2 linked regions of the Alkalilimnicola ehrlichii MLHE-1 genome follow. The protein of the gene in region 1 interacts with the protein of each later gene in a pairwise test. Links are inferred from orthologs where the notes say so. Each region holds a gene or a part of one and is shown on either strand. Other genes may lie near its edges.

Region 1 (14,997 bases):
TCTGATGGCCCGGCATGGCGATCACCTCCCGCGCAACCAGTCCCGCGGCGGATTACGCAGGCTGCGCTCGCTGAACACCGCGGCCGGGATCCCCAGATCGTATTCCACGCCCCGGAACTGCACCAGGGTGTGCCCGCCGCTCTCCAGGTCGTCCACCCGCATGCGCATGGCGGTGGGATAACCATCCACCTCCCGGATGTCGGTGCTGGCGATACGCCGGTACACCTCGCCATCCTGATCCTCGTACTCGATCCGCACCGGCAGGTCGGTGGCCCGGTCGATCCAGGTGGTGTAGGCGGCGAACTCCACCGAGCCGGGGTCCCGGGGAGTGGAACGCAGCACGTAGTACTCGTCGGTGACCTCCTGCAGGGTGTGCTCGTCGTCCTCGAGATGCCGCCCGGAGACATCCTCGTAGAAGACGTGCGAGCCGACGAAGCTGGTGCGCTTGTCGCCGGGTGCGATGCGCCGCACCAGGTCCATGTCCGGCAGATAGAGCCAGCGATCGTCATCGGCCCCCGGGTGCTTTTCCACCAGGAAGACCACGTTGCGGTACTCTGAGGGCCGGCTGAAGACCACCAGGTAGTGCTGCTCACCCCCCGCCTCCACGTCGCGGCGCAGGATGGTGAACTGGCGGGTCTGCTCCCGGCCCCGGCCATCGACAATGAGCATGCGGGCCTCGGTACGGCCGTCATTGCCGGCGTAGTAAGAGGCGTTGTTGGCCCGCTCCACGATCTCGGCGGCGGTGGGCGGCTCGTCGGCGTGGCCGGCGAGCGGCAGCGCAAAGAGGGCCAGGGCCAGCGCGGCGGCGCGCAGCCGTCCCACCACCGGGGCCAACCGGGGCCGGCGCAGGCAGTGAACAGGAACAATGTGGCTCATAACGGGACCTCCCATAGCGAGTGTCAGGCCCCCCGCCCCGTGGCGCGCGGAAAGAGCACGGGGTGGGCGTAGGCGATCAGGGCCGGTAGGGCGAACAGGGTGACCACCGCAGAGGCGGCCATGATGCTGGCCAGGAAGATACCCACCGTGACGTAGGGCATCAGCGGCGCGGCCAGCAACGGCAGGAAGCCGACGGCGATGACCACGGCGTTGCGGGTGATGGCGCAGGCGGGCTCCTGGAAGACCCGGTCCAACGCCAGGCGCCAATCGCCCACCTCGTCCAGGGCCATGCGGCAGCGCTGGATGAAGTGGATGGCGAAGTCCACCGACAACCCGATGGACAGCGAGGACAGCACCGCCACGGGCATGTCGTAATCCTTGCCGACCAACCCCATGACGCCGTAGATGGCGGCGATGGTGACCGTGAGCGGCAGCATCGCCAGCGCCCCCACGGTGATGGAGCGGAACAGGCCGATCATCATCAGGAGCACGACGACGAAGGCGGAGAGCAGGGCGAGGAGCATGCCGGCCACCATCTCCCCCTGCCAGACCAGGTTGATATAGGTGGCGCCGGCCCAGTCCCACTCCACCCCCTCGGGCGGCGGATTGTCCGCGATAAAGGCATCCACGGCCTCCAGCACCCGCCCCATGTCCTGGTTGTCGCCGCTGGGGAGCTGCAGCCAGATATTGGCCTCGGTGAAATCCGGGGTCACGAAACGCCAAAGATCGTGCGGGCGGTGCGAGCTCTGGAAGCTCAGCAGCGCCTGCGAGACGCCACCGGCGCTCGCCGGCAGCCGGTAGTCCTCCGGCTCACCGCTGACCAGCTCACGGTTGATGGTCTTCACCAGGTCCGCCAACGAACCGGCCTTGCCGATGTGGCCGCCGGCCTCCAGGTGGGCCTGCAACGCCGCCATCCAGGCCAGATGCCCGGGCTTCTGGAAGGCGCGGCTGTCCGTTCGGGCCGCCTCCACGAGGTCGAGCAGCCGCTCCCAATGGACCGCCTCGTCCAGGTCCACCGTGAACAGCAGGTCGTCGATCTCCACCGCCAGGCGCTCCAACCGGTCCCCCAGCGGGGCCTCGCCCCGGTGGGCCGCCCACAGCGCCTGCCAGCGGTCGCTGATGCCGAAGCCCTCGGCCTCCGCCTCATCGACAATCGCCTCAGCGCGGGTGCGCAGCTCGCTCTCCAGTGCGTCCTGGCCGGTCTGGCGAAGGCGCAGGTAGGCCTCGTAGGTGCCGGAGAAACGCTCGTTGAGCACGCTATCGGCGATCCGGATGTCGTGGCTGGACTTGAACCAGCGGGTGGGGTTGTCATTGATCTGGATCTGAGAGATGCCGTAGACGGCCACCACCACCAGCACCGCCAAGCCCCCGAGGACGAATCCACGGTGGCGGACGGCCTGGCGACCACCGGCCTGCAGCACGTGGCACAGCCTGGCGGTGCTGCCCGCCTCGCCATCCTGGGCCGTGCGCGTGGACATCCTGTCCAGGGCACGGCGCGGCAGCGCGGCGGTGTAGGCCGGGATGAAGGTCAGGGTCAAGACCAGCGCCACCAGCACCCCGAAGGAGATGAAACCGCCGAATACCTGCACCGGCGGGATGGGGGTGAACAGCAGCGAGGCGAAGCCGACGCCGGTGGTCAGGGCGGTGAACAGCACGGGCTTGAACAGCCGGTCCATGACCCCGCGCATCACCGCCCGCGGGTCGTCACCGGGCCGGTAGCGGTCGGCGAAGTTGGAGAGCACGTGGACCGAGGCGACCACCGCAATCGGCATCAGGAAGATCGGGATCATGGAGCTCATGATGTGCACGGTGAAGCCCGTGCCGATCAGCAGCCCCATGGTGGAGATCACCGTGGCCATGGCCAGCAGCATGGGGGCCACCACCATGGGCACGCTGCGGAAGAAGTAGAGCATCACCAGGAAGATGATCAGCCCCGCCAGCGGCGCGGAAATGGCCATCTGCTGGAACATCTCCACACCGAAGGTATCCTGCGCCACCGGCTGCCCGGTGATATGGAAGGCGTCATCCACCCCCAGCCCGTCGATCACGGCGCGGATCTCCTGAGCGATCCGGTGGCTCTGGTCCTTGCTTTCCACCGGCACGAAGATCGCCGCCGCCGTGCCGTCTTCCGAGGCGAGCGTGCCCTGATACATGGGCAACCGGGCCACTGCGGTGCGGATGCGCTCCGCCTCTGCCGGGGTGGCCGGCGGCGCGGGGATCAGCCAATCGTAGTCGATGGTGCCGGGAGCGGCCTGCTCCACATTGTCCACCGCCGCCATGGAGAGCAGATCACGGCTCACCACCCCGTCGATCTGCTCGATGGCGCGGGTCAGGTGGTAGTGGGCGGCCAGCGACTCGGGGTTGAAGACGCCGTCGGCGTGGACGTCGTTCACCTGGCCGACGACGATCATGTCGTGGAGGTTGAACTGGGTCTGGACCTGATTGTGGAGCACCCGGTCCGGCTGGTCCGCCGGCAGCATGTTCTCGGGATCGGTGTCGATCTGGATGCGCGGAATCATTGCACCCAGGACCACCACCATCAGCACCATGGCGGCGAAGATCCACCGGCGGTGGTCCATACACCAGTCCGTCAGCCGTGCACCCATTCAGATCCTCCCATTGCTTTCGCTTGCCGACGGCCCAAAGCGGGCGCGAGTGACATCCGCACAGGCAGAGTCCTGCCAGGCGCCCGGAATTTATATCACGTTTCTCTAATATATAATAGGGATCGCCCCCCTGCCACACCGACAACGCCGCCTCAGCACGCTATCATCGGGCCTGTCCACGCCGGCATAGTGACGACCGACATGACCTCCAACGGCCTGCCTACCCACCCGCGCTATCTGACCACCGATGAGGTGGCGGCGTACCTCCGCCTCAAACCGCGCAAGGTTTACGACCTGGTCCGCCAGGGGCTCATCCCCAGCACCAAGGTGACCGGGAAACTGCTGTTCCCGCGCGAGGTCATCGACCTGTGGATCATGAACCACCTGGAAGGGGATCAACGCAGCACCCGGCCGGCGCCACCGGTGCTGGCCGGCAGCCAGGATCCGCTGCTGGATTGGGCCCTGCGCGAGTCCCGCACCGGCCTGGCCACCCTCTGCCGGGGCAGCGCCGATGGGGTACGGCGCCTGTTAGAAGGCGAAGCGATGGCGGCCGGCATGCACATCCTCGATCCGGAGAGCGGCGACTACAATGTACCGGCCCGCCTGGGCCTGGGCGGTATGCGCGATCTGGTGATCATTCGCTGGGCACGCCGCCGTCAGGGGTTACTGCTGGCCCCGGGTAACCCCAAGGGTATCCATGCGCTCGCCGATCTGATCCGGCCGGGGCTGCGCATCGCCCACCGGCAATCGGAGGCCGGCGCCGATACCCTATTCCGGTGGCTGCTGGACCAGGCCGGTATCGACCGCGCCCGGCTGAATCTCACCCAGCACCCGGCCCTGTCCGAGGATGATCTGGCGCTGTCGGTGCGCCAGGGGGAGGCCGACACCGGCGTGGCGGTGGAGGCCGCGGCCCGACGGCACGGCCTGGATTTCCTCCCGCTGCACTGGGAGTGCTTCGACCTGGCCATGCGCCGACGCAGCTACTTTGAACCGCCGGTTCAGGCATTGGTGCGCTTCGCGGGCGACCCGCGGCTGCAGGCCCATGCAGACGAGATGCAGGGCTACGACCTGAGCGACCTCGGCCGTGTCGTTTTCAATGCCTGAACCGCGCGACCGGGTGGCTAGAAAGGAATATCGTCCTCAAAGGCGCCCGCATCGTCACCCATGTTGTCCTGCCGGCCGCCCCGGTCATCCGCCGGCCGCCCGCGGGACTGCCCGCCGCCGGAGCCACCCATGTCACCCGCGCCGCCCCGGCTGTCCAGCATCTGCATATCGTTGGCGACAATCTCTGTGGTGTAGCGGTCCTGGCCGTCCTGGCCCTGCCACTTGCGGGTCTGCAGCCGGCCCTCGATGTAGACCTTCGAGCCCTTGCGCAGGTACTCACCGGCGATTTCGGCGAGCTTGCCGAAGAAGACGATGCGGTGCCACTCGGTGCGCTCCTGTTGCTCACCCGACTGCTTGTCGCGCCAGGTGTCGGTGGTGGCCAGGCGGACATTGGTGACCGCACTGCCGTTGGCGGTGTAGCGCACCTCCGGGTCCACGCCCAGGTTGCCGATAAGGATGACTTTATTGACGCCTCGTGCCATGACTGCTTACTCCTGAAGATGATGACCGGCGGGGTGCCGGGTGGTTAACGTCCCTGTTGAGCCCTTCTCAGCGGCCCACTGCCTGGTCCGCGGGTACCCCGGCGGGTGTGATCGGCCCCGGACTGGCCTGACAATCTACCGTTTTTCCCCCGACCATTAAACCCGCCCGCTCAGCCGGAACCCTCTGAAGCGCGGGGCGTGCCCACCGGCAACGGCGCCCGCTGGCCCCGCGCCAGCAAGGCCCAGAGCGACACCATGGCAGCACACCCCAGCATCACCCCCACCGGCCCGAAGGCCCCGGCCAGGATCCCGCCGAACAGGCCGCCGGCAAAGGCCCCCAGAAACTGGGCCGAGGCATACACCCCCATGGCCGCGCCGCGGGCCTCGCCGGGCGCGAAGCGGGACACCAGCGAAGGCATCGCGGCCTCCAGTAGATTGAAGCTGACGAAGTAAAGCCATAAGGCCACCAACCAGACCGCGACCGGCGCGGCCATCAGCAGCCCCAGGCCCATCAGCCCCAGGGCCATGGCGGTAACCGCCAGCGGGATCAGCCGGTGCATGGCGCCGCGGCGCTCGGCGATGATGAGCAGCGGCAGCATGCCCGCCACCGAGGTGATCAGCAGCGGCACCCAGACCCGCCAGTGCTGGGCCGCCTCCAGTCCGAAGCGGGCCTGGATGAGCAATGGCAGGGCCACAAAGATGCCGGTGAGCGCCGCGTGCAGCACGAAGATGCCCACGTTCAGGCGCATCAGGTCCGGGTCGGTGAGGCTGCGCCGCAGGCTGCCGGAGACCGCCGACTGGGCGGGTCGCGCCGGGCGGGGCATGCGGGCGACAATCACCAGCCCCACCAGCGAGGCCCCCGCGGTGAGCCAGAACAACCCCTGCAGCCCGCCTAGGGCGGTGAGCGGGGGCGCCACCATCAGCGCCAGCAGGAAGGCCAGCCCCACGCTCATGCCGATGGCGGCAAAGGCGCGCGCCCGGTGGGTCTCGCGGGTGACATCGGCGGCCAGTGCCATCACCGCCGCGGCGATGGCCCCGCCCCCCTGCAGGGCCCGCCCCAGGATCACCCCCCAGATGCCATCCGCCGTGGCCGCCACCACGCTACCGATGGCGAATACCACCAGTCCGGCCGCAATCACCGGTTTCCGGCCCCAGCGGTCGGAGGCCATGCCCATGGGGATCTGGAGACAGGCCTGGGTGAGCCCGTAGACACCCAGAGCCAGGCCGATCAACAGCGGGGTCGCCCCCTCCAGGCCGGGGGCATAAAGGGCGAAGACCGGCAGGATCAGGAACAGGCCGAACATGCGCAGGCCAAAGACCCCGGCCAGACCCATGGCGGCACGGCGTTCGGCGGCGTTGAGCGGCGTCTTGGCGGCGGTCCGGGCAGACACAGTGGAGCGTTCCGTTGGCGGTGGACAGGCGCGATATACTAGCAGGTTCGTTGCAAATCCCCAGCAGCGACCCCGGACACTCCCTCATCCCGCAAGGAGGAGCCCCAGCGCAGGCATGGACCATATCCGCATCGAAGGCGCCCGCACCCACAACCTGCAGGATGTGCACCTGTCGCTGCCGCGCGAGCGGCTGGTGGTGATCACCGGCCTGTCCGGCTCCGGCAAGTCCTCGCTGGCCTTCGACACGCTTTATGCCGAGGGCCAGCGTCGCTACGTAGAGTCGCTCTCCGCCTACGCCCGGCAGTTCCTCTCGATGATGGAAAAGCCGGACGTGGACCACATCGAGGGCCTGTCGCCGGCCATCTCCATCGAGCAGAAATCCACCTCCCACAACCCCCGCTCCACGGTGGGCACCGTCACCGAGATCCACGACTACCTGCGCCTGCTCTACGCCCGCGCTGGCCGCCCCCACTGCCCCGAGCACGACATCGAGCTGAATGCCCAGACGGTCTCGCAGATCGTCGACCGGATCCTGGCCCTGCCCGAGGGCGAGAAGATCATGCTCCTGGCGCCGGTGGTGGACGGACGCAAGGGCGAACACCGGGAGGTGATCGACACCCTGCGCACCCAGGGCTATGTGCGCGCCCGGGTGGACGGCGAGGTCCACGACATCGACAGTGTGCCGGCCCTGGACCCCAAACGGCGCCACACCATCGAGGCGGTGGTGGACCGCTTCCGGGTGCGGCCGGACCTCGCCACCCGGCTGGCCGACTCGGTGGAGACGGCGCTGGCGCTGTCGGACGGTCTGGTCCGGGCCGCCTGGATGGACGACCCGGCGCGGGCGCCGCTGGTCTTCTCCTCGCGCTACGCCTGCCCCGAGTGCGGCTACGCCATCAGCGAGTTGGAGCCGCGCATCTTCTCCTTCAACAACCCGCGCGGGGCCTGCCCCGACTGCGACGGCCTGGGCGTGCGGACCTTCTTCGACCCGGCGCGGGTGGTGGTGCACCCGGAATTGCCCCTAACCGCCGGCGCGGTGCGCGGCTGGGACCGGCGCAACGCCTGGTACCACGCCATGATCCAGTCACTGGCGAAGCACCACGACTTCGACCCGGAGACCCCCTGGCAGGACCTGCCCGAGGGCATCCGCGATACCGTGCTGTTCGGCTCCGGGGACGAGGAGATCGACTTCCGCTACCCCGGCCCGCGGGGCGAAACCCGTCGCCGCCACGCCTTCGAGGGCATCATCCCCAACATGGCCCGGCGCTACCGGGAGACGGACTCGGCGGCGGTGCGCGAGGAGCTGGCCCGTTACCAGGCGGTGCAGACCTGCCCGAGCTGCGACGGCACCCGGCTCAACCAGGCCGCCCGTCACGTCTTCGTCGGCCCGCTCACCCTGCCGGAGGTGGCACGCATGCCGGTAGGCCGCACCCTGGGTCATTTCGAGGCGCTGAAGCTGGAGGGGGCGCGCGGCGAGATCGCCGGACGCATCCTGCGGGAGATCACCACCCGGCTCAGCTTTCTGGTCAACGTGGGACTGGATTACCTGAGCCTGGATCGGGCCGCCGACACCCTGTCCGGCGGCGAGGCGCAGCGCATCCGCCTGGCCAGTCAGATCGGCGCCGGCCTCACCGGGGTGATGTACGTGCTGGACGAGCCCTCCATCGGCCTGCACCAGCGCGACAACCAGCGGCTGCTCAACACCCTGATGCGGCTGCGCGACCTGGGCAACACGGTGATTGTGGTCGAGCACGACGAGGACGCCATCCGCGCCGCCGACCACGTGGTGGACATGGGCCCGGGGGCCGGGGTGCACGGCGGTTGGGTGGTCGCGCAGGGCACCCCGACCGAGATCGCAGCGCACCCCGACTCGCTCACCGGCGACTACCTGGCCGGCCGGCGCGAGATCCCGGTGCCCGCCGAACGCCGGCCGGTGCAGCCCGACCGGGTCGCCTGGCTGCGCGGCGCCACCGGGCACAACCTCAAGAACGTGGACGCGGGCATCCCCGCCGGGCTGTTCGTGGCCATCACCGGGGTGTCCGGCTCGGGCAAATCCACGCTCATCAACGACACCCTGTTCCGCTATGCGGCCCGCGAGCTGAACGGCGCCAGCGCCGCCCCGGCCCCCTGTCGCGGCATGGACCATCTGGCGCTGTTTGATAAGGTCATCGACATCGATCAGGCCCCCATCGGCCGCACCCCGCGCTCCAACCCCGCCACCTACACCGGGCTGTTCACGCCGCTGCGTGAGCTGTTCGCCGGCACCCCGGAGGCGCGCTCACGCGGCTACGGCCCCGGGCGTTTCTCCTTCAACGTGAAGGGCGGGCGCTGCGAGGCCTGCCAGGGGGACGGGGTGATCCGGGTGGAGATGCACTTTCTGCCCGACCTGCACGTGCCCTGCGACGTCTGCAAGGGCCGGCGCTACAACCGCGAGACCCTGGAGATCCGCTACAAGGGGCTGGACATTGCCCAGGTGCTGGAGCTGACCGTGGAGGAGGCCCTGGCCGTCTTCGACGCCATCCCCGGCATCCGCCGGCGGCTGCAGACGCTGATGGACGTGGGCCTGGGCTACATCCACCTGGGCCAGAGCGCCACCACCCTGTCCGGCGGCGAGGCCCAACGGGTGAAACTGGCCCGCGAGTTGGCCCGCCGGGACACCGGCCGGACCCTCTACATCCTGGATGAACCCACTACCGGCCTGCACTTCCACGACATCGCGCAACTGCTCTCCGTGCTCCAGCGGCTGGTGGATCACGGCAACACCGTGGTGGTCATTGAGCACAACCTGGATGTGATCAAGACCGCCGATCACGTGATCGACCTGGGCCCGGAAGGGGGCGACGGCGGCGGCCGCATCGTGGCCACCGGCACGCCGGAGGCCATCACCCGGGTGGAGGCCTCCCATACGGGCCGCTTCCTGCGACCGCTGCTGCGTCCCTAACCCCCGGCCACGGGGCAACGCTGCGGCGCCGGGGTGGATCGATGATGTCGCGCACCCCGGTGGTCAGGGCCCTGCCTGTGTCGCGGCCGCCCGCACCAGGGCGCGGAAAAGGGCGCGCTGCTCGCGCCGCTGTGGGAGGTACTCCGGGTGCCACTGGACACCCAACAATAGGGCACCGCCGTCGCCCTCCACCGCCTGCACCACGCCGGTCCGCTCCCAGGCCGCCGCCTTCAGGCCCTCACCCAGTTCGGCGATGGCCTGACGGTGGAGGGAGTTTACCCGCGTATGGGGCCCCAGCCAGCGATAGAGCTGGGCGTCGCGCCGCACCGTCACCCGCTTATAGGGCCAAATGCTGTGTACCTGCGGGCTCTCCTGATAGAAGCTGCTCAGATCCTGGTGCAGGGAGCCGCCCATATAGACATTGAGCAACTGTGCACCGCGACAGATGCCCAGCACCGGCACATCGCGGGCCAGTGCGTCCGCCAGCAGGCGCCACTCCACCCCGTCGCGACCGCGATCCCCCCGCGGCCCCGGGCTGATGCTGAGCAGCCAGCGCAACAGATAAAGCACCGGCAGCAAGAGCCAGGAGAGCAGAAACCGCCACCACACCGTCCTGCCCCGGCGCAACTCCCCGGGCTCCACCCGCTCCTCGCCATAGAGGCCCGGATCGACATCCGCACCACCGCCCAGGATCAAGCCGTCCAGGGGCCGCGGCGGCGCCGGGCGGGCCGGGGTGATCCGGCAGGGCCGGCCACCGGCCAGCCACACCGCCACGGCGGTCATCAGCCAGGCCGCCGCCCCGCCGCGGTCCGGCCCGGTGACGCCAATCAGCGGTCGAGTCGGGCGAGGCATTGGTCCACGTGCTGTATCCAGCGATGCTCGGTGAGGCTGAATCCGCGTGCCCACCAGTCGGCCATCAGTTGCCCCAACCGCTGCGGGTCATCCGCCAGCCGCTCCACCATCAGCCAGTCGCGCCACGGCCGGGCGATACGCCAGTCGGGGTCGTCCACCAGACAGTTGGGCAGGCGATAGTGCCAAGTGGGTCGTGCCTGGGTGAGTGGGTCGTCCGGCAGCGCCCGGCGCACCCGGCCGGGGTCCACGTGGGCCAGCAGCGGCATCAGGTCCAGGCTGCGGTTACGGGTGGTATTGAAGGCCAGAAACTCGTCGATGAAGGCACCGAGCCCGGGGCAATACCCGGGCTGGAGCAGCCGCCGGACGTACTCGGCGGGAAAGTCCTGGATGAACGGGGTGAGCCGGCGCACCGCGTCCGTATCGTCACGCCACTTCAGCCAGGGCAGCAGGAGCAGGTAGGTCTGGAGGGTGGCCCGGATGGTGTCCACCTCCAGCTCGGGCAACTCCGGATTGAGGTGCAGGCCGAATGCATAGACCAGGCCGGCCCGCGTGCCCTGGGCAAGCCGGCGGCGCAGGGCCTCACGCAGCGATTCGATCTGGCCGGCCTCGCCCACCGGCAACGGGGGCGAGACGACCTCCACCGGCACCACCGTGCTCGCCAGACGCAGCACCTGCTCGTCCAGACTGTCCAGGGTGCGATCATCGAGATTAAAGCCCATCTGGCTGAGCAGGGCACGGTAGCTGCGCTCCTTGAGCACCCGGGCATCCACCTCCACTTTAAAGGTGCCCCAGGCCGTACCGGCGACCCGTTTGACGAAACGGCTGTCCGATTGAACCTCACCGCCAAAGGCCTCCTGGATGGCGGCGGCGGCGCCCTCCGGGCTCAGGCCGGCAAACTCCAGCTCGAAACCGACCCGACGTGGCCGGCCGTCCGCCCGCAGCGGGCGGGCCGGTTGCGGGAAGCCGGGCGGTTCGGCGGCGGATGGCTGTGACTCGGACAATCGCACTCTCCAGTTGCGGCCCCTGCCCAGGCCGGACCGCGGCAAACAGGGTCTATACTACTCTCAGTGTTGCGGGGCTTGTCTAGGAGACGGGCGGGCATTATGATAGCCGCCTTTCAAGCTCAGCCATTCTCCGGGACGTCGTGCCCGGTCCCGTGACCCAGGTGGCAACCATGAAGCAAGGCATTCATCCCAAATACCGCGAGGTGGTGTTTCAGGACATCTCCTCCGATTTCGCGTTCATCACCCGCTCCACGGTCCGTACCAACGAGACCATCCAGTGGGAGGACGGCAAGGAGTATCCGCTGTTTAAGGTGGAAGTCTCCAGCAAGAGCCACCCTTTCTACACCGGCAAGCAGCGCGCGCTGAGCTCCGGTGGCCGGGTGGATCAGTTCCAGAAGAAGTTCGGCATCAGCACCGGCAACTGAGGGCGGGCTTGTCTCGTCCCTGTCGCTCCAAAGCGCCTGCACCCCGGGCGCTTTTTTGTATCTCACTGCAAAACAGCGAGATATCTATTATAAAAAGCGGTTAACCACCGCATAGATATCCCGGGGGCCCTCCCCCGGGTCGCCCGACGCCACGCACCATGGAGGCGGGCGAGGGGCCCATCCACGTCGGGGTATGGGCCCCAGAGGAACGGATTGCTGATGACAAGGGTTTTTTTTGCAATACCCTTTCAGTAACTCCCGGACCGTGACCGGCCTGAATGTCTTGCCCCAAGACCGGCTTAGGGGGCAGGACCGGCGCCCGCGGGCGCGCCGGCATCACGGTATTTCGAGAGCTGTCTAGGAGAGCGTTCCATGTCCGAGAAGACCGTCACCCTGACCGACAACAGCACCGGCAAATCCGTGGAGTTGCCGGTCTATCAAGGCACCCACGGCCCCGAGGTCATCGACATCAAGAATGTCTATGGCGAGCTGGGCTACTTCACTTACGACGCTGGCTTCACCTCCACCGCCAGCTGCAAAAGCGATGTCACCTTCATCGATGGTGACAACGGCGTGCTGCTGTATCGCGGCTACCCCATCGAACACCTGGCTGAGAAGAGCTCCTTCCTGGAGGTCTCCTACCTACTGCTGCACGGCGAATTGCCGAACAAGGCCGAACTGGACCAGTTCGTCAGCTCGGTGACCAACCACACCATGCTCAACGAAAGCCTGAAGGACTTCTTCGACGGCTTTCATTACAACGCCCACCCCATGGCCATGCTCACCGGGGTGGTCGGGTCGCTATCCGCCTTCTACCACGGCGAACTGGACATCAACGACCCGAAGAACCGGGAGCTGACCGCGCACCGGGTCATCGCCAAGATGCCGACCATCGCCGCGGCGGCCTACAAACACCTGGTGGGCGAGCCCTTCGTCTACCCGCAGAACCACCTGTCCTACGCGGGGAACCTGCTGAACATGCTGTTCTCCCGCCCCACCGAGAAGTACGAGGTTAACCCCGTGGCCGAGCGGGCGCTGGACCAGCTCCTGATCCTGCACGCTGACCACGAGCAGAACGCCTCCACCTCCACGGTGCGCCTGGCCGGTTCCACCGGCACCAACCCCTTCGCCGCCATCGCAGCTGGTTGCGCCGCGCTGTGGGGACCGGCGCATGGGGGGGCCAACGAGGCGGTGCTGAACATGCTCAACGAGATCGGCGACGTCTCCAACGTGCCCAAGTTCATCGAAAAGGCGAAGGACAAGAACGACCCCTTCCGCCTGATGGGCTTCGGTCACCGGGTCTACAAGAACTTCGACCCGCGGGCCACCATCATCCGCAAGACCTGTCACGAGGTCCTGGAGGAACTCGGCGTGGGCAAGGACCCGCAGCTGGAGCTGGCCATGGAGCTGGAGGATATCGCCCTGCAGGACGAGTACTTCGTCGAGCGCAAGCTCTACCCGAACGTCGACTTCTACTCGGGCATCATCTACCGCGCGCTGGGCATCCCCACCGAGTTCTTCACGGTGCTGTTTGCCCTGGGCCGCACCCCGGGCTGGCTGGCGCAGTGGATGGAGATGGTCAACGACCCCGAGCAGCGCATCGGGCGTCCGCGCCAGCTCTACACCGGCGCCGCCAAGCGCGACTACGTGCCGGTGGATCAGCGCAGCTGATTCCCCTGCCGGCACCGCCGACGCCCTCACCCCGGAAGGCCCCCACGGGCCTTCCGGTTTTTTTTGCCCGCTCAGGGTAGGAAGGGCTCGGCAGCCCGGTCCTCATCCTCGTTGGCCAGCAGCGCCTCCACCTCCGCCAGCGCCGCCCGCTGCATGGGGCGGCCGTCAACCTGGCTGCGGGGCGCCTCACGCAATCCCTTGGGGCTGAATACGGTCAAATCCACCACATGCTCTCCCGCCACGAAGCGGATCACGGGACGCATCTCCCAGTGCTCCCGCCCGAAGCGCAGGCGCCGCTCGCTGGTCTCGTGTGGGATCCCGCGCTCCATCAGAAACAGGGTGATCTCCTCCGGCGTCTCGGCGAAGACATGCAGGTGCACGTCGCAGGCCTGATCCGCCGTACCGCTGAGCACCGGCCCCACCAACCGGGGCCGGAAGGGCTCGAAGAAGGCCATGGCCTGCACGGCGGCCTCGCGCAACAGCCGCAGGTAAGCCCCCTGCTCGGCCCCCAGAAACAGCCGCTGGTATTCCACCAGCGCCGCCTGCACCTCCCGATTGCTGGGCAGGTTGCGCGTGTCCCGGGCCCCCAGGCGCTCGGCGGCCTTGCGCTTGGCCTGGTAGTGGTCCCGCACACCCTCATCGGCCATGATGCGGGCCGCCTCCTGGATCAGGCGCTCGCGCATGCGCAGGTCCTTGGTGCTGGATCGCTTGGCCATGGCCACCTCCCGGGGGCTGACGCCCCTGCCTAGAAGATATCCTGCTCCCGACTCCCGGCCCCGCTGCCGCCACCCCGAGGCGTAACGTCCGGCAGGTTGTCCTCGCGGAACAGCTCGAACATGCTCCGACCCTCGCCGGCACGCACCCGGCGGCCGTCCTCGGGGTCGATGCGTACGGTAACCAGGCCCTCGGGCTGGCGCGGCGGCGCCTCGGGAACACCGTTGAGGGCCTGCTCCATAAAGTCGGTCCAGATGGGCAGCGCGGTGGAACCGCCGGTCTCCCGCGGTCCCAGCTGATCGTTATTATCGAAGCCGACCCAGGCACCGGCGACAATCCGGCTGTTATAGCCCACGAACCAGGCATCGCGGCCATCGTTGGTGGTTCCCGTCTTCCCGGCCAGGTCACTGCGCCCCAGCCGGGCCGCCGCCCGTCCCGTTCCGCGCTGGATGACATCCTGCATGATGTTGGTCATGAGAAAGGCGTCCGTGGCCGGCATCACCGACTCGGCCACCGGCCGCAGGTTCACCCCACCGGTCTCCTCCTGCAGGTCGGTCTGCACCTGCAACTGACTGCACTCCACACAGGCCACCGGCGGCCGCGCCTGAAACAACACCTCGCCTTCGGCGCTCTCCACCCGATCGATGAAATGGGGCATGACCCGGAAGCCACCATTGGCAAACAGGGCGTAACCGGCGGTCAGATCCAGGGGCGTCATCTCGGCACTGCCCAACGCCAGCGACAGACCACTGGGCATCCGACGGGTGTCGAAGCCCAACGCGTCCAGGTACCCCAGGGTGTCCTCGATGCCCAGATTGCGCAGCAGCCGAATGGAGGCCAGATTGCGCGAGTGCACCAGGGCCTCGCGCAGGCGCGTCGGACCGTAGACACGCCCGCTGTAATTACTCGGCCGCCAACTGGTCTCCAAGGATTC
Region 2 (14,611 bases), 1.8 Mb from region 1 along the record:
GATGCCGCTGGACGGGTGCATGAGCCGATTGGCCAGTTCCCCGTCGGTGGTGAATAACAGCAGGCCCTGGCTGTTCAGGTCCAGCCGGCCCACCACCACCCAACGGCCATCCGCCTCGGGCAGGTTCTCAAAGACCGTGGGCCGCCCCTCGGGGTCGTCACGGGTGCAGACCTGCCCCTCCGGCTTGTAGTAGAGCAGCACCCGGCGCTCCGGCTGGAGCTTGCGCCGGGCCACCGGCCGGCCGTCCACCTGCAGCCGGTCCTCGGCGGTGACCCGGTCGCCCAGTTGGGCAACGTGGCCGTTGACCTTGACCCGCCCCTCGGCGATCCAGGCCTCCATCTGCCGGCGGGAGCCGACCCCGGCGCGGGCCAGCACCTTCTGCAGTTTTTCGGTGTTTGCTTGTTCAGACATGGCGGTATTATCGCCCGGCATGGCCGGGCGCCCAAAGGGTGAATGGCCCGGAGGCCGATGGGGTGTAGGCCGCGCTCAGGCGCTGGCCACGTCGGGTCGGCCCAGGGCGTAGCGCTCCAGGCGCTTGATCTCGTCGCGTAGCTGGGCGGCCTCTTCAAACTCCAGGTTGCGGGCGTGCTCGCGCATCTGTTTCTCCAGCTGCTTGATGCGCTTGACCGCCTCGGCCGGGGTGTAACGGCCGTACTTGGCGGCCTCTTCCGCCACCTTGTCGATACGGCCCCGCGGCGCGCCCGGTATCGGGGCGCCGCCCCGCTCCATGATATCGGCCACGTCCTTGCGCACCCCCTTCGGGGTGATGCCATGGGCCTCGTTGTGGGCCTGCTGCTTGGCGCGGCGCCGCTCGGTCTCGTCAATGGCCCGGCGCATGGAGTTGGTGATCTCATCACCGTAAAGGATGGCCTTGCCGCCAAGGTTACGCGCCGCCCGGCCGATGGTCTGAATCAGCGAGCGCTCGGAACGCAGGAACCCCTCCTTGTCCGCATCCAAAATGGCCACCAGCGACACCTCGGGGATGTCCAGGCCCTCGCGCAGCAGGTTGATGCCCACCAGCACGTCAAACTCGCCCAGGCGTAGATCGCGGATGATCTCGGTGCGCTCCACGGTGTCCACATCGGAGTGCAGGTAGCGCACCCGCACGCCGTTCTCGTGCAGGTATTCGGTCAGGTCCTCGGCCATGCGCTTGGTCAGGGTGGTGACCAGCACCCTCTCGTCGCGTCGGGCGCGCTCGGTGATCTCGCCGTAGACGTCGTCCACCTGGCTGAGCGCCGGGCGCACCTCCACTTCCGGATCGAGCAGGCCGGTGGGGCGCACCACCTGCTCCACCACCCGCTGGCTGTGCTCATGCTCCCAGGGGCCGGGGGTGGCGGAGACCAGCACGCACTGGGGTGCCAGGCGCAACCACTCCTCGAATTTCAGCGGCCGGTTGTCCAGGGCCGAGGGCAGGCGGAAGCCGTAGTCCACCAGGGTCTGCTTGCGGCTGCGGTCGCCTTTGTACATGCCGCCCAACTGCGGAATGGTGACGTGGGATTCGTCGATGAAGACCACGGCGTCCTCAGGCACGTAGTCGAACAGGGTGGGCGGCGGCTCACCGGGGGCGCGGCCGGAGAGGTGCCGGGAGTAGTTCTCGATGCCGTTGCAGTAGCCCAGCTCGTGCATCATCTCCAGATCGAACAAGGTGCGCTGCTCCAAGCGCTGGGCCTCCACCAGTTTGTCGGCGGCGCGCAGCTCCGCCAGCCGGTCGCGCAGTTCCTCCTTAATGGCGTCGATGGCGCGCAGCACCTGGCCGCGGGGGGTGACGTAGTGGGTCTTGGGGTAGATGGTCAGGCGCGGCACGCGGCGCAGCACTTCGCCGGTGAGGGGGTCGAAGTGCGACAGCTCTTCGATCTCGTCGTCGAACAGTTCCACCCGCACGGCCTCGTCCTCGGCGTCGGCCGGGAAGATGTCGATGACCTCGCCCCGGGCGCGGTAGGTGCCGCGGGTGAAGTCCATGTCGTTGCGGGTGTATTGCATTTCGGCCAGGCGGCGCAGGATCTGGCGCTGGTCGATGGTCTCGCCGCGCACCAGGTGCAGCAGCATGGCCATGTAGGACTGGGGGTCGCCCAGGCCGTAGATGGAGGAGACGGAGGCGACGATGATGGTGTCCTGCCGTTCCAGGATGGCCTTGGTGGCGGACAGGCGCATCTGTTCGATGTGTTCGTTCACCGAGGCGTCCTTCTCGATGAAGGTGTCGGAGGCCGGGACGTAGGCCTCGGGTTGGTAGTAGTCGTAGTAGGAGACGAAGTACTCGACGCGGTTCTTGGGGAAGAACTCGCGCATCTCGCCGTAGAGTTGGGCGGCGAGGGTCTTGTTGGGGGCCAGGACCATGGCAGGCCGCTGCACGGCCTGGATGACGTTGGCCATGGTGAAGGTTTTGCCGGAGCCGGTGACGCCGAGCAGGGTCTGGTGGCGTTCGCCGGCGTTGAGGCCCTCGACCAGCGAGGCGATGGCCGTGGGCTGGTCGCCGGCGGGTTGGAAGCGGCTTTGGAGCTGGAACCTGGCGGTCATAATCGTCAGCACTGCCTGTGTGGCCTGGGGCTTCGTTCAGGGCGACTTGGGGTGTCGGGCGGGGGTGATGTCCTTCAGGGCTCCACTTGCGCACCCCTTCGGGGTTCCCTGCGCTACTCACAAAAAGTCGGCGGCGCGAACTCGCTTCGCTCGGACAGGCGCGCCTTTTCTCCGACTTTTTGCTGCGTTGCTCGGTGCGCAAAGTCGCCCTGAAGGACACCACCCCCGCCCGACACCCCAAGTCGCTACGACAGATTCTACCGTGTTCTCCTGTTCGGGCTCTGACCCCCGATGAGCCTCGTTGTTCAGGCGACAAACCTCCCGCATTGACGGTTACCCCGCCATCGATGTGCACGATCGGGCGCGAGCGGTTAGAATTACGCGGCTAAGACTCAGCGAGAAACGGAGGCAACTTTGGATATCAAACTGGCGAATCGGGTTCAACGTGTGAAGCCCTCTCCCACTCTGGCGGTGACCGCCAAGGCGGCGGAACTGCGCGCCGCGGGCAAGGACATCATCGGCCTGGGGGCCGGCGAGCCTGATTTCGACACGCCTGAGCATATCAGAGACGCAGCCATAACGGCGATCAACGAGGGTGAGACCCGCTACACCCCCGTCGACGGCACTCCGGCGCTGAAGAAGGCCGTGATCAATAAGTTCAAGCGCGAGAACGGCCTGGACTACGATGGCAAGCAGGTGCTGGTCTCCTCCGGCGCCAAGCACTCGCTGTACAACCTGATGTGCGCCCTGCTCAACGAGGGCGACGAGGTGATCATCCCGGCGCCCTACTGGGTGTCCTACCCGGACATGGCCAAGCTGGCCGACGCCGAGCCGGTGATCATCGAGGCCGGTCAGGAGCAGGGGTTCAAGATCACCCCCGAGCAGCTGGAGGGCGCGATCACTGACCGCACCCGGCTGTTCGTGATCAACAGTCCGTCCAATCCCACCGGTTCCGCCTACAGCAAGGCCGAGCTGGCCGCGCTGGGCGAGGTGTTGAAGAAGCATCCGCAGATCGTGGTGGTCACCGACGATATCTACGAGCACATCCTGTTCGAGGGTGAGTTCGTCAACATCGTCAACGCCTGCCCGGAGCTGAAGGACCGCACCGTGGTGGTCAACGGGGTGTCCAAGGCCTACGCCATGACCGGCTGGCGGGTCGGTTATGCCGCGGGCCCCGAGGCGCTGATCGGCGCCATGAAGAAGATCCAGTCCCAATCGACCTCCAACCCGGCCTCGGTCTCCCAGGCCGCGTCGGTGGCGGCGCTGGACGGTGATCAGGGCTGCATCCCGCCCATGCTGGAGCAATTTAAGAAGCGCCACGACTTCGTGGTGGACGCCCTGAACAAGATCGACGGCGTCGAGTGCCGCCCCTGCGAGGGCACCTTCTACTGCTTCCCCAATATGCAGGGTGCCATCGACAAGCTGGACGGCGTCGGCAATGACGTGGAACTGGCCGGGTTCCTGCTGGAGCAGGGTGTGGCCCTGGTGCCCGGCTCCGCTTTCGGTCTCGAGGGCTATGCCCGGATCTCCTTCGCCACCAGCATGGAGAACCTGGAGAAGGCCATGGAGCGGATCGCCAAGGCGCTGGGCTGAGGCGGTCGGGCTTCCGACAAGCGCCCATGGCCAGGGCGCAGTGCCGGCTTTCGGCCGGTGCGGTTCAGCGAAAGGCCCCGGTGCGCGTCACCGGGGCCTTTTTGCTTCCCAACCCGGGCCCAACCCCGGCGGCCGTGCCCCCGTCTATTGGACCCCATCAAGGCCTGATCCGGCTGCTCTGCATTGCTTATCGGCCCGGGGCGGTTCATCTTTCTGGGTAGCCGTGTGGTCCTGACGCCAACCGGCCGATGTTTTCCGGCAAGGGGGAGAGAGTTATGCGACGCAAACCGGCCACTGCGTTATCCACCATCGACCTGCGCCGCCGGCGATTGCTCCAGACGCTGGGCATCGGCGGGGCCGCTGCCGGGCTCGGCGGGCTCCCCTGGCTGACCGCACCCGGCGCCCTGGCCGGCGAACCCCGCCACGGGGGGACCCTGCGAGTGGCCCTGCCCCAGGCCGCCACCATCAATCCGCTGCGCATGAGCGCCGGCGGTGCCATCGCCGTGGTGCAGCAGGTGGCCGAATACCTGGTGCGCGTGGACGAGCACCTGAACCTGCAGCCGGCCCTGGCCACGGACTGGGAGACGCCCGACGAGGGGCGGACCTGGGTGTTCCGCCTGCGCGAGGGGGTGAAGTTCAACGACGGCCGGCCGCTGGAGGCCGACGACGTGGTGGCCAGCTTCCGGCGCCTGGTGGATCCGGACGTCGCCAGTGTGGCCCGCTCACAGTTGGACTTTCTGCCGCCCGAGGGCATCAGCGCCGACGACCGGCACACCGTCCGCTTCGAGTTATCGCGGCCCATCGGCGCGTTCCCCTACTACACCCAGATCTACAACGCCGTGATCCTTCCCCGCGACCACGACGGCGATCTCGCCAGTAACCCCGTCGGCACCGGGCCCTTCCTACTGACCCACTACCAGGCCCGCGAAGAGGCCGTGCTGGAGCGCAACCCCGACTATTGGGACGCGCCACGGCCCTACCTGGACCGGGTGCGCATGGCGATGTACGACGGTGATCAGCCCCAGGTGCTGGCCCTGCGCGGCAACGCCGCCGACATGATGCTGTTCGCCAGCTATATGAACGCCCGCCCGCTGCTGGACAACGAGGAGATCAACCTGCTCAGCGCCCGCAGCACCCAGCACCGCCAACTGGCCATGCGCTGCGACCAGCCCCCTTTCGAGGACGTCCGCCTCCGCCGCGCCGTGGCCCTGGCCCTGGGCCGGGAGTCCATGGTGAACAACCTCATTGGCGGCTACGGCGAACCGGGCAACGACCACCCGGTGGCGCCCCTCTACCCGGACGCGGCCGATATCGACCTGGCCCGGCGCGAGCCCGACCTGGAACGGGCGCAGGCGCTGCTGGCCGAGGCCGGCGTGCCCAATGGCTTCCAGATCGACCTCCACATCGGTCGCCTGGCCGAACTGCCGCAGTACGGCGTCCTGGTCGAACGCATGCTGAACCCGATCGGGATCCGCGTGAACCTGCGGGTGGAACCACTGAACACCTACTACGAACACTGGACCAAGGTGAACTTCGGCCTCACCGACTGGGTGGGCCGGGCGGTTCCGGAGCAGATCCTGGCGGCGGCCTTCCGGGGGGGCGCCGACTGGAACGCCCCCCATTGGCGCGATGATGAGTTCGACGCCGCCCTTAGCGAGCTGGAGGCGGCCACCGATCCGGCGCGCCGCCGGCAGCTCACGGCCACCCTGGCCGGGAAGCTGCACGAGGAGGTGCCGGCGGCCATCACTTACTTCACCCAGGCCCTGCGCCCGGTGCGTCGGCGGGTGCAGGGTCTCCGCGCGGACAATGCCAACTACCTGGACCTGACCCGGGCCTGGCTGGCCTAGGCGGCGAGGCACCTTCCAGCGTGCTGCGTTATACGCTTCGGCGCCTGTTGATGCTCGGGCTCACCCTGGTGGTGGCCTCGCTGCTGGTGTTCGCCCTGACCACTGTGCTGCCGGGCGACGTGGGCCGGATCATGCTCGGCCCCTTTGCCGACGAGGCGGCGGTGGCCCAGGTGAACCGCGAGCTGGGCCTGGACCAACCGGTGGTGCAGCGCTACCTGGACTGGGTCGGCGGCGTGCTGCGCGGCGACTGGGGGCACTCCTACACCCTGGAGGCCCCGGTGCTGCCGCTGGCGCTGGAGCGGCTGGGCCGCTCGCTGCTGCTCGCCGGCCTCGCCCTGGCGCTGCTCATCCCCACGGCCCTGGCGGCGGCGGTGGTCGCCGGCCGCCGTGCCGGCGGCTGGCTGGACCGCACCGGTTCGATCACCGCCCTGGTGCTCAGCGCCATGCCCGAGTTCGTCACCGGGGTGCTGCTGATCATGGTCTTCGGGGTGATGCTGGGCTGGCTGCCGGTCCAGGCCCTGCCGCCGGAGGGCAGCGGACTGCCGGAGACCCTGCGCCACCTGCTCATGCCGGCCCTGTCGCTGGCGCTGTTGCTCTTCGCCTATCTGTTCCGCATGGCGCGGGACGGCATGATCACCGAGTTGCGGGCGGACTACACGCGCACCGCCGTCCTCAAGGGCCTCCCGCCCGGGGTGGTCATCCGCCGGCACGTGTTGCGCAACGCCCTGCTGCCCACGGTCACGGTCATCGGCGCCCAGGTGGGCTGGCTGGTGGGTGGCCTGGTGGTGGTGGAGTCGCTGTTCCGCTATCCCGGCATCGGCGGCCTGATCCACGGCGCGGCCCTGGACAAGGACATCCCCCTGCTGGCCGGCTGCGCCCTGCTCATCACCCTGGTCTACGCGCTGGCCAACATGCTCGCCGATCTGGTCTATGCCGCGCTCAACCCCAAGGTCCGCCGCGGCATGGGGGGGCGCTGAAATGGGCCGTCTGCCGGCGACCTTCTGGGTGGGCCTGGCCATGGTCAGCGCCTGGGTGTTCAGCGCCCTGTTCGCCCCCTGGCTGGCCCCGGCCGACCCGCTGGACATCGCCTTTGACGCCATGGAGCAGCCGCCCTCGGCCCAGTACTGGTTCGGCACCGATAACTACGGCCGCGACATGTTCAGCCGCGTGCTGCACGGCGGACTGCACGTGTTGGCCATCGCCCCGGCGGCCACCGTCCTGGGCCTGGCGCTGGGCACCGCCATCGGGTTGCTGGCGGCCTACCTGGGCGGCTGGCGGGACGAGGGCCTGATGCGGTTGATGGACGCCATCATGGCCTTTCCCCTCATCGTACTGGCGCTGCTGGCACTGGCCGCCCTGGGGCCCTCCACCGTCAATGTCATCGTGGTGATCGGCCTGGTGTTCGCGCCGTTGATCGCCCGCACGGCGCGGGCCGCCGCCCTGGTGGAGGTGGAGCGGGAGTACGTGCAGGCGGCGCGGCTGCGGGGCGAGTCGGGGCTCTACATCCTGATCGGCGAGGTGTTGCCCAACATCCGCGGCCCACTGATGGTGGAAGCGGTTATCCGGGTGGGTTATGCGGTGTTCACCTCCGCCACCCTCGGCTTTCTGGGGATGGGGGTGCAGCCCCCGGCCCCGGACTGGGGGGTGATGATCAGCGAGAACCGCGCCCTACTTACCGAGGCCCCGTGGACGGTGCTGTTCCCCGCCGCCGCCATCGGCTTCGTGGTGGTCGGCTTCTCGCTCATGGCCGACGGACTCCAGGAGCGGGAGGGCTGATGCGCACACCGGCGCTGGAGATCGACGCCCTTACCCTGAGTTACCGCCGCCGGGGCCAGCGCCTGCCCGCCGTGCGCAACGTCTCGTTGAGCCTCGCCCCCGGGCGGACGCTGGGGATTGCCGGCGAGTCCGGCTGCGGCAAGTCCACCCTGGCCATGGCCGCGCTCGGCTACCTGCCGGGCAACGCCCGCATCGAGCAGGGCGAGGTCCGTATCGCCGGCCAGAGCCTGGCGCGGCTCTCCCCTGAAGCGCTGCGGCGGCTGCGTGGCCGCCAAGTGGCCGCGGTCTACCAGCAGCCGGCGGCGGCCCTGAATCCCGCCATTCCGGTGGGCGAACAGATCGCCGAGGTCTGCCGGCTGCACTTCGGCATGGGCCGGGCCGCGGCCCGTAATGCCACGGTCGAGATGCTGCGCAAGGTGCAGATCCCGGCCCCGCAGGCCTTGCTACACCGCTACCCGCACGAACTCTCCGGTGGCATGCAGCAGCGGGTGGTGATCGCCATGGCCCTGGCGCCCGACCCGGCGGTTCTGATCCTGGACGAACCCACCACCGCCCTGGACGCCACCGTGCAGGCGGAGATCCTCGCCCTGTTCGCGGAGCTGCGCCGGACGGTCAGTGCCGCCATGCTCTTCATCAGCCACGACCTGGCGGTACTGCGGCAGGTCTGCGACGAGTTGGCGGTCATGTATGCCGGCGAGGTGGTGGAACGGGGACCGGCGCAAGCGCTGCTGGAGCAGCCCATGCACCCCTATACCGCGGCCCTGCGCCGGTGCATCCCCAACCTGGACAGCGATAAGCGGCGCGGCGGGCTGGCCACCATTCCCGGCACCCCGCCGGAGCTGTCCGCGCTGCCCGGTGGCTGCGTATTCGCGCCCCGCTGTCCCATCGCCACCCCCCAGTGCACAGCGGCCCCGGTGCCGCTGGCCACGGTGGCGCCCAGTCAGCAGAGCCGGTGCCTGCTCCCGGACCTCGCCGGTCAGGCGGTCCGCCCGAGTCGCGCCGCGCCCCGGCCCGACGCCACGCCCGACGACGGCCGGCCCCCGGCCCTAAAGATCGAGGGCCTCAACGTCGATTACGGCCGGGTCCGGGTGCTGCGGGAGGTCTCACTAACCCTGGGCGGCGGGCAGACCCTGGCGCTAGTCGGTGAGTCCGGCAGCGGCAAGACCACCCTGGCCCGGGCCGTCACCGGGCTCAAGCCCGCCACGGCAGGTACCTTGGAGCTTCAGGGCAAGCCCCTGGCCGGCCGCCTCCGCCGCCGCAGCGGACGAACCCTACGCCGTCTGCAGATGGTGTTCCAGTCACCGGACGACACCCTCAACCCCAGCCACCGGCTCGCCAGCATGCTCCAGCGCGCGGCGCGCACCCTGGGTGGACTGCGCCGAAAACAGGCCCGCGAGCGGGCCCTTGCCCTGCTCGGCAGCGTGGCACTGAGCGGCGAGTTGGGCGCAAGGCGCCCGGGGCAGCTCTCCGGCGGCCAGCGGCAACGGGCCGCCATCGCCCGGGCCTTTGCCGGTGCCCCGGAGCTGGTGGTGCTGGACGAGCCCACCTCGGCCCTGGACGTTTCGGTTCAGGCCGCCATCCTAGAACTGCTCTTGCGCCTGCAGGCGGAGACCGGCGCGGCCTACCTGTTCATCTCCCACGACCTGGCGGTGGTGCGCTATCTGGCCGACCGGGTGGCGGTGATGTACCTGGGCGAGGTGGTCGAGGAGGGCCCGGTGGAGGCGGTCTTTGCAGGCCCCGGCCACCCCTACACCGCGGCCCTGCTGGCCGCCACGCCGGATCCGGGCCGGGCCTGGCGCCCGCCGGTCCGCCTGCCGGGCCACAACCCGGGCCCGGCGGGGCGTCCCGAGGGGTGCCCCTTCCACACCCGTTGCCCCTACGTACTGCCGATTTGCGCGCACTCGCCGCCGCCGGACCACGGGCCGGCGCCGGGACACCGGGTGCTTTGCCACCTGCCCCGCGAGCGCCTGCCCCGGGGCCCGGATAGAGGCGACGGGGCCGGCGGCTAGCCCGGGACGCACCAGCCGGCAGACAGAAAAAACCCCGGATGGACAAGCCGACCCGGGGTACACGGAGGAAGTCAGAGGCTCAGCCCAACGCCGGCCCCTCAGGAACTTTCTTGTTTTTTATTTCAGCCCCTCGCGTTCCAGCGCCTTCTCCGGCAGCACCAGCGCGGTCTCTTCCGGTAACGGTTCGAGGTCCATTGCGAACCATTGGTGGCCCTGAACGGCACGCCGCTGCATCCCAAAACGAATTTTGTCACCGTGGGTGAATTGCGGGGCCGGCTCGCCTTCCGGCAGGCGGAGCATCATGCGCATGGCCCGCATGACCTGGGGCACCTCCTCATGAATCACCACAATTTCATGATCCGCCTCATCATAGGAGACAAAAATCCCGTTCACCGGGTAGACTTCAGATCGCTCAACATCCTGGGCCAGCCCCGCCACGGACCATACGAGCAGTGCCAAAGTCACCACCAGGGGCAAAGAATAACTCTTCATCGGAATATCCTCGTACCAGTTTCTGAAAAACCGCGGGATCACCCACCGCGGGTTTGGGGTCACCGCCTATATTCGGGCCTTTCCGGGCTGTCCAGCATTGATTGAGTGACAGCGTTGAGGACATCCCAGTCGATCTCCTCATAGGTGAGCACCTGGCCCTTCTCAAGCGACTGGGCGTGGCGCTCGGCTTTCTGTTCGCTGGCGTACGGGATGAGGGTCGGCCCCATGGCCCCCATCCTGCGATCCCCCATGACGTACAGCGCCTTATCGGCCACGATCAACGCCGTGTCGTCCGGCTGCTCCCAGTCGGTCTCCCCCAGGTCATGCACGTACGCCTGGCGAACACGGCCAGCATTCTCCGCCTGCATCACCCAGGCAAACAGGTCTGTGGTGGAGCAGAAACTGAGGTTCTTCCGGCCATCATCCACGCAGACCTGCCCCTTGGGGCCGGGATAGTCCACGACCACCATGCCGCATTGCGCACAGCGCTCATCCGATGCCGTGGTGGCCGCATCACACTGGGCCCGCAATCCGTCCCCACAGCCCTTCAACGCAATCAGGGGGGAGAGTCCCAGCAGGATGATCGCGGACCGCCTGGTCAGCATATACCTCTACCTCTGTACACCCTCATTCAGCCCGGGCACAGCGCACCAGCCGACTGAAATGCGTAAAAAACATGGCCCGCTGACCGTCCATGAACCGCACATGCAGTACCTGGCCGGTATCCTTGTCCACGGTGGATGACCAATAGGGCATCGCGGAATCGGACCATCCGACCTGCGAGTAGTCGATCCGGTCCCGGTTTTCCCAGACCAGTTCCAATTGCTCTATGGCGGGCAGGAACCACCCCTCGCCTTTCTCCGCGCAGTAACGAGCGCTATCAAACCCTTCAAGGCCGTCGGAGTCGCCGTAGTCCCACAGCACTTCGTAGGTGTTGCTGTAACCATCCGAAAATGAGGTGTCCACGCCGCCCACGCACTGATGGCAGGTGGCGCTGTCCCATCGCATCTGCGGATCACCGGACTCGGCGTCGAAGAAGGTCTTGATCCCGTCAACCTCACCGGCATAAAAGAGCGGCCAGCCCTCCTGACCACAGAAGGAATCACTGACCTCGCCGACTGTCTCCTCGCCGGCCTCCAGGCAGGCCGCAGCCGAGGAGGCGAAACCGCCCCCGAGGAGTGCAACGGCCAGAGCGGTCAGAAGGCGGCCATGAGCCCCAAAGTTCTGGGTAATGCTGTTCAATTGTGTGACCTCGAATAGGTGACCGGAGACCCATCAGTCCTGCTTCAGGCGCGCCATGAGCCACTCATCCAGCGCGTCCATTTCCTCAATGCACACCTCATGCATAATCGGGTAATCCTCCCAATGCACGTCGTGACCGAGGGCCTTCAGCTTCTCGCGCCCCTGCTCGGCACGCCCGAAGTCCATGACATCATCGCGCGTGCCATGGGCCATGAAGATGGGGGTACCGGCGTTGGCGTGGTGCTGTTCCGCCTGCAGCGTTTCCGGCAACGGCAGATAGCCGGAAAGGCAGACCACGCCCGCGAGCGGCTCCGGGTACCGCAACCCCGTGTGCAGGGCCATGGCGCCGCCCTGGGAGTAGCCCGCCAGCACGATCCGGTTGGCCGGGATGCCTGCATCCTGCTCATCTCTGATCAGATCAACGATCCGTTCATGGCTATCGCGGATGCCCTCGACATCCTCCTCGGCGTCGAGATCCAGACTGAACAGATCAAACCACCCCCTGAGCAGCCCCCCGTCGTTCACGGTGATCCGCCGCACCGGGGCGTGGGGCACCACGTGGTGGATGCCAATACGGTTGGTTTGCCGCATCTTGGGGAAAACCCCATCAAAGTCGGTCCCATTCGCACCAAGGCCGTGCAGCCAGATCACGGATGCCACCGGCCGCTCGTTGGTGCTCCAGTCCGAGATCAGCATCGGTCCCCGCTGCACCTCCTCGCCAGGGGCCAGTTGCCCCCAGCTGGAGACCTCATAATCGGACTCTTCTTGAATCTTTCCTTCCTGCATCACATGTCACCCATGATTTCCCGCGCGCGCTCGAAGTCCATCGAGCCGACCGCGGAACTCAGTTCGTTTAGGACATCCCAGTCGATCTCGTCGTAGGTCAGGATGTGGGCGTCGTCCACACCGTTATCGACCAGGTGCTGTTTATGCGCTTCGGCCCGCCGGTCGTCACCGAAGGGCACCAGAGTCAGGCCCATGGCAGCGATCCGGGGATCGCCGACGACGTAATATGCCTGCTTAGCCACCATCAGCAGGCTGTCATCGGGGGACTCCCACGACTGCCCCTCCATGTCATGGACGTAGGCCCGGCGCAGCCGGGTGGCGTTCTCCGGCTGCAGTGCCCAGGCAAACAGGTCAGTGGTGGAGCAAAATCCCAGGTTCCGGGTGCCGTCATCGACACAGGCCTGGGCTTTCGGCCCGGGGTATTCGACAATCGTCATGCCGCACAACACACAGAGTTCATCGTCGTGGAAGGGCCTGGGTGAGCAGGCCGCTGTCTGGTCCTCCGTCTCGCTGCACGCCACCGTCAGGCCCACTAGGGGGAGGCCGGAAAACAGCTTCAACAGGGTACGCCGATCAGTCATCTATAAACCTCAAGCAGTCCTGTGACGAAATCGCCACATCGCCAGGAGAAAGGGCACAACCGCCCAAACCGCCAAAACACCAAACAGCAGGGGGAGCGAATAGGCGTCGGCACCCACGGACGTCAGCCCCGCATACTCCCTTGCCGCCTCAAAACCGGTCAGATTGATCAGTCGGAAGACATCAGTGGGGTTGAAGAGCAGCAGCACCTGGAACAGGACCGAAGAGACGGCCCCCTCGGTCCCCACCAGCAGTGCAAGCAGCACCAGGTCATAGACCAGAACGAACAGAAACCAGACCACCAGGGCAAGGCCGGCGGCCTTGGACTTGTCCCCCACCATCACGCTGATCAGGTACGCCATTCCAATGAAGGACCAGCCCAGCAGCAGCGCACTGCCAATGAACATGCCGAACCCGCCCGCCAGCTGGCCGGCATCAACTCCGCCCCCGAGCAGCCCGATGACCACACCCGCAACCCCGAACCCCACCAGCGTGGACAGCCCGAGAATGCTGGCATGGCCCAGGAACTTACCCGTGACCAATTGACTGCGTGACAACGGGTAGGTCAGCAGAAGCAGAAGGGTGCCCTGCTGATCTTCCCCGACGATGCTGTCGTAGGCGAGCATCAGCGCGATCAGCGGGATCAGGAACACAGCCAGGGTGGCCAGGCTGATGATCGTGGTGGCCACACCGGTAAACCCGACATGACCGGCCGCCGCCGCCCCAAACCAGGCCAGACCGATCGCAAAGAGCGCAAAGACGATGGTAATGGCTAGCACCCATCGGTTTCTCAGACCATCTCTAAACTCCTTGCCGGCAACAGTGAAAATGGCGTTCATCGCGGCGCCCCACTCCCTTCCATTTGTTTGTCAAAGTGCACGTAGAGGTGCTCCAGCGAGGCCGGCTGCCACTCCATGTCGTCCACGCCCTCACTGGCCAGCAGGTGCCTGAGCACGTCCACCTTCTGGCCATCGTGGGTAACGATCTCGACGGCCTGCCCGTTCACCCGACGCCCCTCCAATCCGGTGCCCTCCGCATGGGCGAGGATCCGGTCGGGCGTGCGGGTAAAGACCTTGATGGTCTGAGGCAACCCAGCGAGGCGCCGCAGTTCATCGAGTGTGCCCTGGGCAAGCAGCTTGCCCTGGCCCATGATGGCGGCGCGGTCGATATGGCGCTCAATGCCCGGGAGGACGTGAGAGCAGAGAATGATGCTCACCCCCTTCCCGCGCAGGTCATCCATCATGTCGTAGAAGTCGCGGGTCGCGATGGGATCAAGCCCCACCGTGGGCTCATCCATCAGGAGTAGCTGCGGGTCCCCCAAAAGCGCCTGCGCCAGGCCCAGCCGCTGACGCATGCCCTTGGAATAGGTCCGCACCTTTCGGTCCGCGGCGTGGGCCAGGCCGACCCGCTCGAGCAGTGTCCCGACCAGGCTACGGGCCACCTTCTTCAGATCCGCAAAGTACCGCAGCACCTCTCGGCCGGTCAGTTGCTCGTAAAAGGAAACATTCTCCGGTAGATAGCCGATCCTGCCGCGCAGGTCCGCCGCCTCCTTTTGTGAAGGACTCTTTCCAAAGACCTCCACGCTGCCGGCCGTTGGCGTCAGCAAGCCCAGGATAAGTTTCATTGTGGTCGATTTACCGGCCCCATTGTGGCCCATCAAACCCAGCACCTCGCCGGCCTCCAGCCCGAGGGTGAGACCGGTGACCGCGTGGACCGACCCGAAGTGCTTATCGACGCTCTCTAGACTGACTACTTTGCTCACCCGAGTTCCTC

What was found.
Region 2: the proteins of uvrA (region 1) and uvrB interact in binary tests that used the Escherichia coli proteins (3 or more experiments, as listed by UniProt). The link is inferred for Alkalilimnicola ehrlichii MLHE-1 from one-to-one orthologs.

Annotation. Positions count from the first base shown.
Region 1 is NC_008340.1:3,111,337-3,126,333, forward strand. What follows is about bases 6,229-9,597. They hold uvrA (excinuclease ABC subunit UvrA), read left to right. Parts: upstream 6,229-6,574; coding sequence 6,575-9,397; downstream 9,398-9,597. Other genes in these bases: MLG_RS13895 (MFS transporter), read right to left, coding at 6,229-6,459; MLG_RS13905 (gamma-glutamyl-gamma-aminobutyrate hydrolase family protein), read right to left, coding at 9,461-9,597. In the rest of the region: MLG_RS13870 (DUF1302 domain-containing protein), read right to left, coding at 1-16; MLG_RS13875 (outer membrane lipoprotein-sorting protein), read right to left, coding at 22-876; MLG_RS13880 (efflux RND transporter permease subunit), read right to left, coding at 900-3,482; MLG_RS13885 (helix-turn-helix transcriptional regulator), read left to right, coding at 3,684-4,586; ssb (single-stranded DNA-binding protein), read right to left, coding at 4,604-5,068; more of MLG_RS13895, read right to left, coding at 5,239-6,228; more of MLG_RS13905, read right to left, coding at 9,598-10,249; MLG_RS13910 (amidoligase family protein), read right to left, coding at 10,225-11,250; MLG_RS13915 (type B 50S ribosomal protein L31), read left to right, coding at 11,424-11,678; MLG_RS13920 (citrate synthase), read left to right, coding at 12,051-13,349; MLG_RS13925 (hypothetical protein), read right to left, coding at 13,421-14,065; MLG_RS13930 (penicillin-binding protein 1A), read right to left, coding at 14,095-14,997. UniProt on the Escherichia coli protein: The UvrABC repair system catalyzes the recognition and processing of DNA lesions. UvrA is an ATPase and a DNA-binding protein. A damage recognition complex composed of 2 UvrA and 2 UvrB subunits scans DNA for abnormalities.
Region 2 is NC_008340.1:1,256,049-1,270,659, reverse strand. The notes cover bases 1-2,983. They hold uvrB (excinuclease ABC subunit UvrB), read right to left. Parts: upstream 2,515-2,983; coding sequence 487-2,514; downstream 1-486. Other genes in these bases: MLG_RS05565 (pyridoxal phosphate-dependent aminotransferase), read left to right, coding at 2,929-2,983; rluB (23S rRNA pseudouridine(2605) synthase RluB), read right to left, coding at 1-411. Outside these bases: more of MLG_RS05565, read left to right, coding at 2,984-4,107; MLG_RS05560 (ABC transporter substrate-binding protein), read left to right, coding at 4,383-5,954; MLG_RS05555 (ABC transporter permease), read left to right, coding at 5,975-6,931; MLG_RS05550 (ABC transporter permease), read left to right, coding at 6,933-7,730; MLG_RS05545 (dipeptide ABC transporter ATP-binding protein), read left to right, coding at 7,730-9,739; MLG_RS05540 (copper-binding protein), read right to left, coding at 9,857-10,231; MLG_RS05535 (nitrous oxide reductase accessory protein NosL), read right to left, coding at 10,291-10,836; MLG_RS05530 (hypothetical protein), read right to left, coding at 10,859-11,473; MLG_RS05525 (alpha/beta hydrolase), read right to left, coding at 11,507-12,259; MLG_RS05520 (nitrous oxide reductase accessory protein NosL), read right to left, coding at 12,259-12,840; MLG_RS05515 (ABC transporter permease), read right to left, coding at 12,850-13,677; MLG_RS05510 (ABC transporter ATP-binding protein), read right to left, coding at 13,674-14,600; MLG_RS05505 (nitrous oxide reductase family maturation protein NosD), read right to left, coding at 14,597-14,611. UniProt on the Escherichia coli protein: The UvrABC repair system catalyzes the recognition and processing of DNA lesions. A damage recognition complex composed of 2 UvrA and 2 UvrB subunits scans DNA for abnormalities.